Regions from separate parts of the Leuconostoc sp. XM4 genome, predicted to be linked through region 3. Evidence: riboswitches for the same ligand, from Rfam matches in the RefSeq annotation. Region 3 holds a riboswitch; each other region holds the start of a gene.

Evidence for each region. A riboswitch is a leader RNA that binds a small molecule or an ion and turns the genes downstream of it on or off. The one in region 3 is predicted to bind lysine.
Region 1: another riboswitch for lysine. It lies ahead of alr (alanine racemase); the one in region 3 lies ahead of lysA (diaminopimelate decarboxylase).
Region 2: another riboswitch for lysine. It lies ahead of RHP64_RS09190 (amino acid permease); the one in region 3 lies ahead of lysA (diaminopimelate decarboxylase).

Annotation. Positions count from the first base shown of each region.
Region 1 is NZ_CP134507.1:1,905,181-1,910,444, reverse strand. Features, by position in the region: gene RHP64_RS09660 (YhgE/Pip domain-containing protein) at 1-84, shown strand, start outside; gene RHP64_RS09655 (Rrf2 family transcriptional regulator) at 138-590, shown strand; gene RHP64_RS09650 (NAD(P)H-hydrate epimerase) at 675-1,340, opposite strand; lysine riboswitch at 1,466-1,634, shown strand; gene alr (alanine racemase) at 1,733-2,845, shown strand; gene RHP64_RS09640 (aspartate-semialdehyde dehydrogenase) at 2,855-3,949, shown strand; gene RHP64_RS09635 (YdcF family protein) at 4,037-5,044, shown strand; gene RHP64_RS09630 (ABC transporter ATP-binding protein) at 5,133-5,264, shown strand, end outside.
Region 2 is NZ_CP134507.1:1,816,776-1,822,039, forward strand. Features, by position in the region: gene RHP64_RS09175 (DUF1694 domain-containing protein) at 1-50, shown strand, start outside; gene RHP64_RS09180 (replication-associated recombination protein A) at 57-1,343, shown strand; gene RHP64_RS09185 (universal stress protein) at 1,734-2,177, shown strand; gene RHP64_RS09190 (amino acid permease) at 2,234-3,673, opposite strand; lysine riboswitch at 3,747-3,914, opposite strand; gene RHP64_RS09195 (hypothetical protein) at 3,932-4,360, opposite strand; gene RHP64_RS09200 (LCP family protein) at 5,040-5,264, shown strand, end outside.
Region 3 is NZ_CP134507.1:626,618-631,881, forward strand. Features, by position in the region: gene RHP64_RS03265 (amino acid permease) at 1-845, shown strand, start outside; gene RHP64_RS03270 (VTT domain-containing protein) at 968-1,642, shown strand; gene RHP64_RS03275 (hypothetical protein) at 1,680-2,225, shown strand; gene RHP64_RS03280 (fructosamine kinase family protein) at 2,409-3,251, shown strand; lysine riboswitch at 3,338-3,506, shown strand; gene lysA (diaminopimelate decarboxylase) at 3,590-4,882, shown strand; gene dapD (2,3,4,5-tetrahydropyridine-2,6-dicarboxylate N-acetyltransferase) at 4,884-5,264, shown strand, end outside.

The DNA.
Region 1 (5,264 bases), 760 kb from region 3:
TCCTTAGGAGTGATATCAATGGTACTAACATGGTTTGTGTACCAAATGAAATTAAACCATAATCAGTTAACTTTTAAGCATTAATTTAAAAGCAGTCGGCAGACTGCGTACATAAAGAAATGAAGTTGGAAAAATAAATGAAAATGTCTAGTGCAGTTGAACAAAGTTTGGTTGTCTTGGTTATGTTAGCTTTGCAAAAAGATGGCTTACCTGTTAAAAGTCATGTTTTAAGTGAACATTTAGAAGTATCTGAATCGTACTTAAAAAAAACAATGCGCAAATTAGTTGTTGCAAATTTAATAAAAGCGATCGCTAGTAAGGAAGGTGGTTTCAAATTGGCTCGTAATACCAATGATATTACGTTATTGGATGTTTATGAGGCGATTGAAGGAGAAGATAGCTTTATTCATTCTACCCAATTGGCAGATCGCGTGTTTCCTGCCAAAACTGCTGTCGCTGAAGGAACAAAAGAAGTTCTATCTATTGTCTATGAAGCAGAAAAAGATTTTAAGAAACGGTTAAAACGTACATCAATTGCTGATTTGTTATTGTTTGCTAAAGAAGGAGAAGAAATTGTTGATTGGCGATGAAGTGACACATATTGACTAAAAAAACAGTTTATTAATGCCAGGTTGGCATTAATAAACTGTTTTTATATTGTGAAGTATTATATTCTATGCAACAGGTAGCGTCTCCTGTAAACTGAATTCAAAATCATCTGGAATAAGCATCCCGACATCTTTTAAAATAACATTTCCGGAAAGGTAACAACCATTCTGTTGCGTTAAACCAACCTTTGTGAAGCCGAAAGTGACTGTAGTATGAGCTTTAAGAGCAGCGCCACGTACCTCTCCCGTTGTTGCATCAATACCAGTAGGAACATCAACAGCAATGACAGGTTTATCAATGTGGTTGGCCGCTTTAATCATTTTTTGTAAGCCTTCAGGTAGAACGTTGTTCAATCCAACTCCAAATATCGCATCAATAATTAAAGTTGCCTCATTAAAGTCACTTTTTTCAGAACGAACTAAGCCATGCTTTTCAATGATTGCCAGTTGCCGTTTCACACTGTCTTTCGCACGGCTAACGTTTCCGACAAATTGTAATGAGACATTTACGCCTTGAGCGTACAAGAGACGAGCGATTGCTACGCCGTCAGCACCATTATTACCAAGACCAGCTAGTACTAACACATGACTCAAATCGAATCTACCGGCGCCGATAACATCAAGCACTGCCATTGCGGCCCGTTCAATTAATACATCCTGTGGCATACCAATAGTCTCAATCGTGTAATTATCTATTTGCTGCATTTCTGTAGCTGTAACAAGTCGCGTCATAGTTCCCATCATTTCATAAGTTATTAAATTCATTATACGGTGATTTGACAGTGTTATCAATCAAACAAGCGTAAAAATATTGAATTTGACAAATAAAAAAAATTAGAATACAATAATAACAATTTAAGAATCATAGAGGTTGCTGCTGACATTAGTCGCTTGCGGAGTGCTTACAGGCACAATGAAACAGGTTAAAGGGGATGTAGCCGAAGCATTGGTGCTGTGACACCAAGTAGCTGGGCCAATCGGTGAAAAATCGTTGGACTGTCGCGTAAGCGGGGTGCTATGTTATAGATTGCAATTAATTGGGATCCATGGCTGCTACTTGTGCGCTGTGGATTTTTTAATAGAGGAGGTATGCATTCATAGAATATCTGTGAATGGGCTAACATATGGTAGAGGCAATAACACGTCCAACACGTCTTGAAGTTTCCAAGAGCGCTGTTGAACATAATATAACGACCGTTAAAAATGTATCAGGTGCAGACAAAGTCTTTTTGACCGTTAAGTCAAATGCCTATGGATTTGGTTTGATTCCTATGGCTCAAGCTGCTGTGGCAGGAGGTATTTATGGCTTAGGTGTAGCTGTTCTTGATGAAGCTATTGCACTGCGGCATGAGCGCATAACCGCACCAATTTTAATTTTAGGTATTTCACAGGTAAAGTATGTTGAACTAATGGCTGTCCAGCATATCATGGCAACTGTTGTTTCATTGGACTGGCTGGAGAAAGCAGAACATCAGTTAACTGGTGAACAGCGATTACCTGTTACACTAGGTATCGATACTGGCATGGGTAGAATTGGGTTTAGAGATCGTGAAACTTTAGCGAAAGCGATACAGTTTGTTTTGGATCATGCTAATAAGTTTGAATATGTTGGACTATCGACGCACTTTGCCGAATCTGATTCATCAGATACCAGGTACTTCCAAAAGCAATTAACACGTTGGCATCAATTGACGGATGACTTGCCAAAACCAAAGTATTATCATGTTGCTAATTCGGGTGCTGCAATGTATCACGCAGAAGAGGTTCCCCATGAGGTTGTCCGCGTAGGAACGGTGCTTTATGGGATTGAGCCCTCTCGTGGTGAACTAGCAGATGGACGTAACCTGAAACCCGTCATGGCCCTTCGGAGCGAGGTAAATTTTGTTAAACGCTTACCTGCTGGTGAAGGTATTAGTTATTCACACAAATATACGACAACTCAAAACGAGTGGATAGGCACTGTTCCTATTGGTTATGGGGATGGTTGGCTACGCAAATTAATGGGATTTAAGGTTATTATTGACGGTCAATACGCCCCTATTGTAGGGCAAGTAGCAATGGATCAGTTAATGATACGTTTGCCTCGTGAATATCCAGAAGGTACAACGGTAACCTTTATTGGTCAAGATGGAGACTTAGAGAATACAATCGAGGACGTTGCACAGTTTGCAGGTTTGGCGCCCTGGGAAATCACAACAGGACTACAAGATAGAATACATCGTATTTTAGTAGATTAGGAGAAGATAATGACTAGAGAATATAGTGTTGCCATTCTTGGCGCAACAGGTGCTGTGGGCACACGACTTATTGAACAATTAGAGCAATCAACGATTCCCGTGAAGAATATAAAATTGCTTGCTTCGTCACGTTCAGCAGGTAAGACACTTCAATTTAAAGGTACAGACGTGGTTGTTGAGGAAGCAACTCCAGAAAGTTTTGATGGGGTTGATTTAGTTTTGGCTAGCGGTGGTGGTTCAGTTTCAGCACGATTTGCACCCGAAGCTGTGAAACGCGGCGCTGTGGTTGTTGATAATTCAAGCCAATGGCGAATGAATGATGATGTCCCGTTAATTGTTCCTGAAGTTAATGAAGCAGATTTGAAACAACACCAAGGAATTATTGCCAACCCTAACTGTTCAACGATTCAAATGGTTGTTGCTCTAGCGCCCATTAAAGCTAAATATGGTTTGACACGTGTTATCGTGTCAACTTATCAAGCTGCTTCTGGTGCGGGACAATCTGCATGGCAAGAGCTAGTTTCAGAAACTGATGCCCACAATGCTGGTAAAGAAATGCATGCTGAGATTTTGCCGGTTAAAAGTGCTAAGCATCATTATCCCCTAGCTTATAATTTACTGCCACAAATAGATGTTTTTGAAGAAGACGGTTACACTCATGAAGAATGGAAGATGATTCATGAGACTAAAAAAATTATGTTCGGTGATAAAAATTCTAAAGCAGTTAAAGTGACAGCAACAGCGGTCCGGGTACCTGTTCCTATTGGTCATGGCGAGACTGTTTATTTTGAAACGGATGCCGGATCAGGAGCGACAGCCGCTGATATTCAAGCGATTCTGAGTGAAGCCCCAGGTGTTGTTTTGGAAGACAATCCAAAGGAACAGTTGTACCCACAGCCAATTAATGCCGAAGGAAAACGCGAAACATTCGTCGGCCGTGTGCGTCCCGATTTGGAAAATGATGATAGTTTCCATATGTGGGTTGTCTCAGATAACCTGCTTAAAGGTGCTGCTTGGAATACAGTGCAAATTGCAGAACGTCTTGTTGACTTAGACTTGGTCAGAGTCCCAGAAGACGCAGCAAATAAGTTTATCACAGCATAAATTTTTTTAAGAGCGTTCAGCGCTCTTTTTATATCTCAAAAAGCGGTGGCACAACTGTGTGTAAAAGCAACGTGTTACAATAGCTTTATGATAGCAATTCTAACAATTTTAACTTTAGCTATAAGTATGTTTTCTTGGCTACTTTGGCATCAAATCAGGATTAACCCAGCAAGTTTACGACTGGGATTTTATGTATTGATTATTGTGATTTTTTTATTTATTGGTCTGCAGGTGATTCAGTTTCCAAGTATATCAGTTGTTCATATAATTAATGAAGCTAAGCTGTTCGTTAAATGGGGGAATATTGCGGGTCTGTTTTTGGTGATTACACTGGCCTATCACAGTTTTCAAAGTTGGCGTAAATGGCAACATAGCCTACAGCAGTTAGTTTTCCCACTAGTGTTGCTTGTGTATGCTAGTGCTGATATTGGCATTTGGCTTCTGAATGATGGGTTTTCAATATCTTTAAAACCCATTCTCGTTGTTATCCCATGGTTGTCACTGTACGTTCTTTGGCAATTTTTACAGTTTATTAGCAGTAGTATCTTGTATGGATTGGTGGTTAAACGACCAATCCGTGGTCCGATTGTTGTCTTAGGCGGTGGGTTAGTTGATGGACAATATGTTGGTCGAATTGTTGGTAATCGTATTCAGGCAGCTGTTAAAGATGCAACCAAAATGTCAGAGTATCCAACTATCATTTTTTCGGGTGGTCAAGGGAAAGATGAATTAGTTTCTGAGGCAGAAGCTATGAGAGACTTTGCTGTAAAAAGACTAAATGTTCCCTGTGAAAAGACAATATTGGAAGAATATTCTAGAAATACATATGAAAATTTGAGGAATTGTGCTAAATTAACTAACAGTTCATTCACATTTTATACAAGCGAGTATCATGTTTTTCGTGGTGTTTTACTCGCGAAAAAACAAGGAGTTAATGCGCAAGGCCGAGGAGGGTACACGCAGTTTCCGTACCGTGGTATAGCGTTTTTGAGAGAATTTGCTGGCGTGATGAACTTAAATCCAAAACAGCACATTATATATGGTACTGTGTGGTTTGTTAGCAGTGCGATGGTAATTTTAATTAATTTTATATGAATAAAATATAAAAAATCTTTTTAAATATGGTATATTATTTAGATAGATTTAATGAATTATGGAGATTTATACAGTCTGGGAGAATCTTATGACTATTTTTGGCAAATTAATGTGGTTCTTTAAAGAGCACAAACGACTATATATGTTGGGGCTCACTTTTTTGTTTCTGACAGAAGTATCACAAATGGTGTCCCCAGCGTTAATCGGTCGTTTCACTGAT
Region 2 (5,264 bases), 850 kb from region 3:
TACTAGCCGCTAATACTGCTGTCAACGTAGATAATATTTACTTAGGATAAACGTTTATGACACAAGAACCGCTAGCGTACCGTATGCGCCCCACAAAAATTGAAGAGATTGTTGGCCAACAACATTTAGTTGGTGAAGGCAAAATCATCTGGCGTATGGTCGCTGCTCATCGTCTGAGTTCGATGATTTTGTACGGGCCGCCTGGTACTGGTAAAACATCAATAGCTAGTGCCATTGCCGGTTCATCAAAATATGCGTTTCGCATGCTAAACGCTGCTACCGATAGCCAAAAAGATTTACAAATCGTTGTCGAAGAAGCAAAAATGTCAGGGACTGTCGTCTTGTTACTAGACGAAATTCATCGCTTAAACAAAATCAAACAAGACTTTTTACTACCACATTTGGAGTCCGGAGCAATTATATTAATCGGTGCGACGACAGAAAACCCTTATATTAATGTCACACCAGCTATTCGTTCTAGAACGCAAATATTTGAAGTTAACAGTCTAAGTGAAACAGATATCACAAGCGCTGTTAAAAGAGCCATTGCTGATAAAGAAAAAGGCCTTGGGCAATACAATATCGTTCTCGATGATAACGCTATGTTACAGTTATCGCGAGCAACAAATGGTGATTTACGCAGTGCTTTAAATGGTTTAGAATTAGCGGTTTTATCAACAAAAGCAGATAAAAAGGGTGTCGTTCATATCAGTTTGCCAATCATTGAAGAGACTGTGCAACGCAAAGCATTATCCGCAGATAAAGATGGGGATGCGCATTATGATGTGATTTCAGCACTACAAAAATCAATTCGCGGATCCGACACCGATGCGGCGTTACACTACGCTGCCCGCATTATCGAATCCGGTGATTTACCGATTTTAGCACGCCGACTGACCGTTATTGCATACGAAGATATTGGGTTGGCAAATCCACCGGCAGCTCAGCGGGCAGTAACTGCTATTCAAGCCGCGCAAACACTAGGATTTCCAGAAGCCAGAATTCCGATCGCCAATGCTATTATTGAACTTTCTCTCTCACCTAAATCTAATTCGGCCTACAAAGCAATTGACTTGGCTATTAGTGATGTTCGTCATGGCAAATCTTACGATATACCTGATCATTTAAAAGATGCACATTATAAGGGATCTTCGGAGTTGAATCACGGTGTAGATTACACATATCCGCACGACTATGATAATGATTGGGTAGCTCAACAATATTTACCAGATAAAATGACAAACACTCAGTATTTTCATCCTAAAGGTAATTCGAAAATTGAACAACAATTATTTGATGTCTATCAGACACTAAAATTGCGACAAGAAAACGGGCTAAACTAAAAAGTCAAGTCTTTCAGTTAACGAGTTTTCGCGTTATAATACTATATGAATTCCTCAGATATACGCATTGCTACATCATCAGCTTTTTCCTTACAACTTTTATTTTCGGTTGGGAATTCAGGACTTAGAAGATATGCCCTTTCATTCGGTAATCTGACAATCTTGATGAACCATCCACCTCGATAATTTCGAGGAAAATCTGCGTAGCGATTAACGGTATCAATTGAGTGTTCCGGGCTAAGCCTGTGCGTCCACATTTGTGGGCGTTTTTTTGTATAAATTAAAACCAGTGTTTAATTAGGTTAAAGAACATACTATTAATTTTATTATGAAAGCGCTATACTAGAGATATAGAAGAACGCATTGCATATTGCAAGAAGGGATGTTATTATGACAGCAAATTATCATAGGATTTTAGTACCAATGGATGGATCAAAAGAATCTGAAGCTGCATTAACGCGCGCGATTGAACTGACCTTGGATGCTGGTGATGAAGGCATCTTGTCAATTTTAAACGTTATCGATACCCGTGCATTTCAAAATGTGGCTAGTTTTGACGATACAATGGTTGAAGCAGTTTCAGATGAAACGCGTAAAAGCTTAGAAAAATACAAAGCACAGGCAATTGAAGCTGGTGTTAAAAATGTCGATTATCTAATCGAATATGGTTCACCCAAGTCGTTAATCGCTAAAGATGTACCTAACGAAGTCAATGCTGATTTGATTGTTATTGGTGCAACTGGATTAAATGCTGTAGAACGTTTAGTTATTGGTTCTGTTACTGAATTCGTAACGAGATCTGCTAAAGTTGACGTCCTAGTAGTTCGCGGTTAAGTTATTGCTCATATAAAAAAGACACTACAATGATGTAGTGTCTTTTTTATATGTCTTTATTTATATTGTTTTAGATCAACATCTTTTAGAGCAATTAGCTTCGTTTTGTGAGAAACCTTGTACCAAAAGTATAAGATTACAAACAAAGGAACTGATAAGTAGGTCACAAATATTTTTTCCCAATTTAGATGGGCAAAACTGTCCGGATCCTGACCAATAATAACACCAATAGAAATCACTAGCGCAAATAGTGGACCGAATGGGAACCACTTAGCCTTGTATTTCAAATCAGACAGACTCTTTCCTTGCGCCACATAAGCTCTTCGGAAGCGATAATGAGAGATAGCAATGCCGACCCAAGCGATGAATCCAGTTAACCCAGAAGCATTGACCAGCCAAGTATAAGCAACTGATCCCCCTTTGGTGTTAGCAATAAATGCTAATAACCCAATCGCAGTAGTTAATACTAAGGCTGCAACTGGAACCCCTCTAGTTGAAAGCTTGGCAAAAATTTTAGGGGCATCCCCTTTACGCGCCATAGCGTACAACATACGTGTAGAAGCATATGAACCTGAATTTGCTGACGAAACAATTGACGTTAAGATAACTGCATTCATTAAACTAGCCGCAAAAGCAATTCCTGCGTTTTTAAATACGATTGTAAATGGTGAGACCGCAATGTTTTGTGTGGAAGAACTCAACAAGCGCGGATCTTTATAGTAAACCAGAGCGGAAATGACAAAAATTGCCAGAATATAAAACAATAAGATGCGCCAAAACACTTGATTTATCGCCTTGGGAACTGACTTATCAGGATCCTCTGCTTCTCCAGCAGTAATACCAATTAACTCAGTTCCTTGAAAAGAAAATCCAGCAACAACGAATACTGACAAGATAGCTTGAGGTCCACCAACAAATCCGTGATTACCGACCGACAAGTTCTTCATGACATTGATGTCAGAATGAATTACACCAAAAATAGTAGCCAGACCAACAATCAAGAAGGCAATAATAGTTACTACCTTAATCATCGACAACCAGAACTCAGCTTCTCCAAAAGTTCCAACTGAAAAAATATTAATTAAGAAGATAAGTAATAAAGCAATCGCGGAAAATATCCACCCTGGTGTATTTGGAAACCAAAATTCAGCCACCAAGCCAACTGCCACAATGTCGACAGCTAATGTTATAGCCCAATTAAACCAGTAGTTCCATCCCATGGCAAATCCCAATGCTGGGTCAACATATTTACCAGCATAGTCGGAAAATGAACCTGAAGTTGGTGAATAAGTAGCCATTTCACCCAGCGAAGTCATTAAGAAATAAACCATCACACCAATAGCTAAATAAGCGACAATAGCACCCAGAGGACCTGCTTGCGCAACAGTGGCTCCCGAAGCTACGAATAAGCCCGTTCCAATTGAACCACCTAATGCAATCATTGACACATGGCGCGTTTTTAAATTACGCTGTATGTGCCCTTTATGTTCAGACATAAAATCTCCTTCTCAAAATAAAAAAACCTCTCCTTAGCAAACAGGAAGAGGTTTAAAAAGTCATTATATAATCACTTTTCAAAGCGCACCGCATTTCTGCGACAGTCTAGCAACTCTTAATCACTAGCCCAAAGGTTATCTTGCCTGTTAACCCTTTCGGCAACCTTCCCTTTTACATGATTTCAACATCCTGGCGGACTCATTCATGTGACTCATGTTGGCTGCAACCTCTTTGACAATATGAAAATAATAACACACTTACACGCGCCCGTCAATTTCAAGTACCTTTTGCCAATGTCGCGCCCGTTTATAATATTGTTGTGCACTAAACTGCCACCAAAAATAACCAAAGGTAATTGCTCCCAAGCCACTAGTCAATGCCATATGATGAGATTGAATACGGGCTAACATAATTGATAACCAAAATAAACCAATTAAAATATTGATCATCACTTGAATTTTTCTCGACTTAACCAAATGTGGCATAATAATGACTAGCAGTAAGAGCAATTGCAACCACCACACCAACAATAAGTTAGGAATAGTTTCACCTATTTTAGGACCATCCTGCCAATGGATGCGCAAAATAATTGTAATAACCCATGTCAGCAACATCGCAACAAGTTGTGTAATGGCAAACCACCAGGCAGCAATTTTGTAATTTATTAAATAAAGAAATGCTACCATAACCGCTATCAATGGGATGACGACCCAATAATGGGAAAAAAGATTACCTAACCCTAAGTATAGGGGTATTTTCAACGATAAAATATTGTTTACTGCAAAATCTGTAGTCGCGTCCAGAACTTGCATAAATATCATATGAAATCTAACTTGAATACCTAAAAAAACAAAAATAATGCCAAAGGTAATGATTAAAATTTTTCTTAATTTATCCGGTGGAATTAACATTGTTTATAATTGTGATGATACGGATAAGCATATTCAATATGCTCAATTGACCCCGCTTGCTCACATTCTCCCAAATATTAAATTTCTACAAACTCATTTGCTTATAGCTCTTAATAATTGTAGCATTATATGAGATATAATTATAAAAAAAAGCTGATATGGTTAAAATTTAATCTTGACTTTAACTTGGTCCGATATCATTACTATCAGTTGGTTTTTTGCCGATATTTTTAGTCGTGCCCTTAAATATCTATACATGGCAGATGAATTATTGCTAGATGAATAATCTCAAAATATGGTGAGAACACTGGTTACTATTTTTTGATTGATCGTTAGTTTCAAGCCTTTTGCCTTTGTTGCCCAAAAATGGTAGTATATCGATAAAACTCGGTAGCTGTCTTTATTATCTTACAAACCGCCATATTTCATTGGCCAAAACAATCGAGAGACCGTTATGAAAAAAAATAAACAAACTGCAGTTAAGTCCAGAATTGATCGCTATTCAAAAAGTAGTCACAGACTACGAAATATTATCTTGCTTATTGTCGGTCTCTTACTTATCGTGTCAGGCACATTTGCTTGGATGGCTATCCATAATACTAAATCAGCAATTGATAAAACATACAAGAGCAGTGGCGTCACTAAATCCCGAAACGTCTCAAGCGTTGTTCAAAGTGGA
Region 3 (5,264 bases):
CAGGATTCGAAACACCAGTTGGAAAAGTTGCTTTTAGTAATGTTTGGCATCACTTTGAGTTATTTCCTAACGGGGTTGGTAATTTTATTAATGCCTTTCAAATGGTCATGTTTGCATTTGTCGGCATGGAATTTATTGGCATGACAACGGCTGAAACGGAAAATCCCCGTTCGGTTTTGCCCAAAGCGATTAACCAAATTCCTTGGCGCATATTGTTTTTCTATCTGGGTGCATTGTTCATTATTATGACGATTTATCCATGGCAGAAAATTCCAGAGGATCAAAGTCCTTTCGTGATGGTTTTCCAGTTGGCAGGTGTGAAATGGGCTGCCGCTTTAATTAATTTCGTAGTATTAACGAGTGCTGCTTCAGCATTAAATTCAGTTTTGTTTAGTGCTAGCCGTAATTTCTTTGCTTTATCATTCCAATCTAAGGCCAAGTTTTTACAACCATTTAGAAAAACATCAAAAACACAATTACCAGTGAATGCTGTACTGGTTACATCATTAATGGTTGCTTTTTCGGCCTTAATCTCGGTTATTCCATCAATCACAAATGCATTTAGTTTTGTGACAAGCGCATCGACGGACTTGTTTTTGATGATTTATGTACTCATATTATTCGCTTACATGAAGTATCGCAAGTCAGATAGTTACATGCCTGATGGCTTTCTTGTCATAGCACCCAAGACGTTAGTGCCATTGGCAATTCTGTTTTTCAGTTTTGTATTTATTACGCTTTTCTTTAATCCAGAATCTCGTCTACCAGCAATTGGTGCTACCATTTGGATGGTCGTGTTTGGCTGTATTTCAATGAGACAACCAAAACAGGCATTAAATAAGTAAGTTACCGTAATTTTTCTGGTTAGAAGGCAATTAAAATCGCAATAGGGATGAAAAGGTATATTTTAATATGACATGCTCACATGTGTGGTAAAATATTACTATTCGTACTTTAGGGGAACTTTATGTCATTTCTAATTGATTTTATTTTGCACATTGATGTCCATATTGGTAATCTTGTGCAAGCGTTCGGTTTATGGACGTATTTGATTTTATTTGCAGTGATTTTCATTGAAACTGGTAGTGTGATTATGCCGTTTCTACCTGGAGATTCACTGTTGTTTGCTGCAGGAGCTATTGCTGCTACGCCTGCTGGGCTAAATGCCGGACTTAATCATTGGGTATTTATGATTGTATTCTTCTTAGCAGCTGTTATTGGTGACTCAGTCAATTTTTGGATTGGTCGTACAGGTGGTTATAAAATTTTACATCATCGTTTCTTTGGTCGTTTCATTAAAGAACAACATATCAAAGAAGCTGAAGCTTTCTTTGAAAAGCGTGGTGCTGCGGCAATAATCATTGGGCGATACATGCCGATTGTCCGCACATTTGTACCGTTTGTGGCTGGTATCAGCCAATTTTCATACAAACATTTCCTACGTAATAGTTTGATTGCTGCGTTCTCTTGGAGTTTAATTGCAACCGGTGCTGGTTATATGTTCGGAAATATTCCATTTGTTAAAGCACACTTTTCTGTAATTATTTTGGGTATTGCGTTGGTCACATTAATGCCAACAATCATTGGTGTCGTTCGTTCAGCAATGGTTGCAAAGAAACAGAAAAAAATAATGTCGAAATAACCGCCATTCATGGCGGTTTTTCTGTATAATTATAACTATGAATAACTTAAAAAAACTACAAGAATTAACTAAAATTTCAACAATAGAGATTGCTGATGCACTAGATGTTGAAGTTGAAACTGTTGAAGCATGGCAAAATGAAGAAAAAGTACCCAGTGTGAGTGATTTTGAGGCATTAAGTGGCATCTTCTCTTCTCAATTGGATGCTCAAGGAAGCGACTCTCAATCCAGCAAGCATCCAATCCACATTCGTTTATCTGTGGATTATCTATTGAACCTAGGAATAACACTTTCAGATTGGATTACTTTAAAGTGGGCCTTTGAAGGTCAGTGGAATAATGATCAGTTAGCCATCGGATTTTTTTCTAATAATCAATTAGTACGTGTTATTAGCACTGAAAGTGAATTTTCGGATGCTTTTGCAGGCTATCTGATTTTACAAACTGAAGGTGAGTTTGAACCATATATTGATGAATTTGATAATGATAGGGAATACGATTGGCGTTTGTTGCGTTTGAACGATGAAAAATTTGTGGATGTAACTAACGATTTAATTGCAGCCAATTTACCAGTCATCAGCTAACAGTAGAGAAGTACACAAAGTAGTGACGTCTGTATAATATTATGATACACTACAATCAGATGATAATACCTGTGAGACAATTGAATAAATTTGTCGATAATAAGGGTATTATTTTGCCAAAAACACAGTTTTCGTAATGAAAATTGTGTTTTTTTGTTCCGATAATAAATTTTGGAGGATAATATGGACTTAGGCAACGATTTTGTTACTCGTTTGGGACTTGAAAAACCACACGACTTAGAAAAGGTACGTGGTGGCGACATTAACGAGGCGTTTTCAATCTATTCGAATAACCAGCGCTATTTTTTAAAGATTCAACAAAATGCTCAAGCAAGTTTTTTTGATCATGAAGTTGCTGGCTTGAAGGCTTTGGGGGAAGTGGTGACTGTGCCAGCCGTTTTAGCACAGGGACAGTTACAAGGGCACGCCTACTTAGTCTTGACGTGGATTAATCAAGGAAATGGGTCACAACAAGAATTAGCAAAGTCGCTGGTTAAAATGCACCAAGCTACAGCGCCAAAGTTTGGATTTGATAGTGATAACTTAGTAGATTTTGTGCCTAAAAATAATACTTGGCAATCTTCTTGGGCTGAATTCTTTGTGAAACAACGCTTGGATCCGCTAATGGCACAAGCGCAAAAAAATAATTTTTGGCTTACCCAACGTGGTGATCACTATAGTAAATTACGTGAAACAATATTAAATGATAATCACGCGCAAACAGTTCAACCATCACTACTGCATGGTGATTTCTGGGCAGGAAACTTTATGTTTAACGATCAAGGTAAGCCTGTATTTATTGATCCTAACGTGTTCTACGGTGATCGGGAATATGATTTGGCGATTTCAAGAGTGTTTGCCGGCTTTAGTCCGTCATTTTATAATCAATATATGCAAGAATGGCCATTGGATGATGGCTGGCAAAAACGTGAAAAATGGTATGAGTTTTATTATATACTAATTCACTTTACACGCTTTGGTGATATTTATGCACCGCGGATGAACAAATTATTAACGTCTTTTTAAAATCACATGATTGCTAGCAAAGAATTAGACGAAAAAACCTTGACATTCAATAATGATTCAGTCATAATAATGACAGAATAAAAATTATTTCACATAGAGGTCGCGATTGACAATACACTTACCGGAGTTGCTGTAGCAATTGATAGTAAGCTTAGGGGATATCGCCGAAATCAAGGGTGTCTACAAATGACCTTGATTGGGCTAATAGTTAAGAGCTATTAGACTGTCGCAGAGATGCGGTGAGCTATGGAAACTGTCAAAAATGCTAACAATGCCCTTTGATAAGTCCGTTTTGCGAACCTATCAAAGGGTTTTTTTGTGTAATTCAAGGGGAAATGATGACGTATCCAATAAATGAAAAGCAACATCTGACAGTTGATGGTGTTGATACAATCGAACTGGCAAAGACATATGGCACGCCGTTAGCAGTTTACGATGTAACACTTATTCGTAAGACAATGAGAGCGTTTAAGCGTATCTTTGAACAAGAAAATGTCCCATATGTAGTGAGTTATGCTGGTAAAGCTTTTGCTACTAAAGCAATTTATCAGGTGGCAGCTCAAGAAAATATTCACGCTGATGTCGTGTCTGGTGGGGAATTATACACAGCAATTAAAGCTGATTTTCCAACTCAGCATCTTAGTTTTAATGGTAATAATAAGAGTTATGATGAACTTGTGATGGCCGTTGAAAATGGTGTGGGAACAATTATTGTTGATAATTTTCTTGAGTTACAGATACTGTCAGAAATTACGGCGGAAAAAAATGTTATTCAAGATATTTTACTACGTATTTCACCAGGAATTTCAGCTCATACTCATGAATTTATTAGTACTGGTCAACAAGATAGTAAATTTGGCTTTGATTTACAAACAGGTCAAGCGAAGCAGGCCTATGATATTGCAATAAAAGATAACCATCTTCATTTGCGTGGCTTACATGCGCATATTGGATCTCAAATATTTGATGTGACTGGATTTGAGAAAAATGCAGCACTATTAGCAGATACTGCTTACTCATGGGGATGGCAACCAGAAGTCATTAATACTGGCGGTGGATTTGGTATTCGTTATACTGATGAGGATCAACCTTTGCCAGAAAGCGAGTTTGCGGATGCTATTATCCGTGTTTTGAAAGAAAAGGCTACACAGTACGATTGGGCAATGCCAGAAATATGGATTGAACCTGGTCGTTCGATTGTCGGACCAGCCGGACAAACCCTATATACAGTTGGGTCGCGTAAGGATATTCCGGGAATTAGAAATTACTTGGCTGTAGATGGTGGTATGGGAGATAATATTCGTCCAGCACTTTATCAAGCAAATTACGAAGCGGTTTTAGCCAATCAACCAAATGCTAAAAGTGAAGAAATTGTGCGGATTGCTGGTAAATATTGTGAGTCAGGTGACGTATTGGTTTGGCAGGAAGAATTACCGGCGACAAAACCTGGTGACATTTTATCTGTGCTTGCAACAGGTGCGTACGGGTATGCAATGGCTTCAAATTATAACCGAAATCCACGACCGGCCGTTGTCTTCGTGGAAAATGGTCAACATCAAGTCGTTGTTGAACGTGAAACTTTTGAACACATGATCAGTTTAGATCAGGATTATACTCTAGGAGATAAATAACATGGCTGAAAACGAAGCACAAAAACTAATTAATTTCATTGCAAATGCAAAAAAAATTACCCCAGTAAAAGTTACATATAAAGGCACATTGGCAACTGAAGTACCAGATACTGTGCAACAATTTGGAAATGAGTCATTTGGACAATTAATTGGCGACTGGTCTGAAATTGAATTGTTAATTAAGAATCTACCATCAGAAGATGTATTTATTGAAAATGATTCACGTAACTCTGCCGTTCCTTTGCTTGATAAAAAAGAAATTAATGCTCGCATTGAACCAGGTGCCATTATTCGCGATCAAGTTGAAATTGGTGACAATGCGGTGATTATGTTGGGCGCAGTGATTAATATTGGTGCAGAGATTGGTGCTAACACAATGATT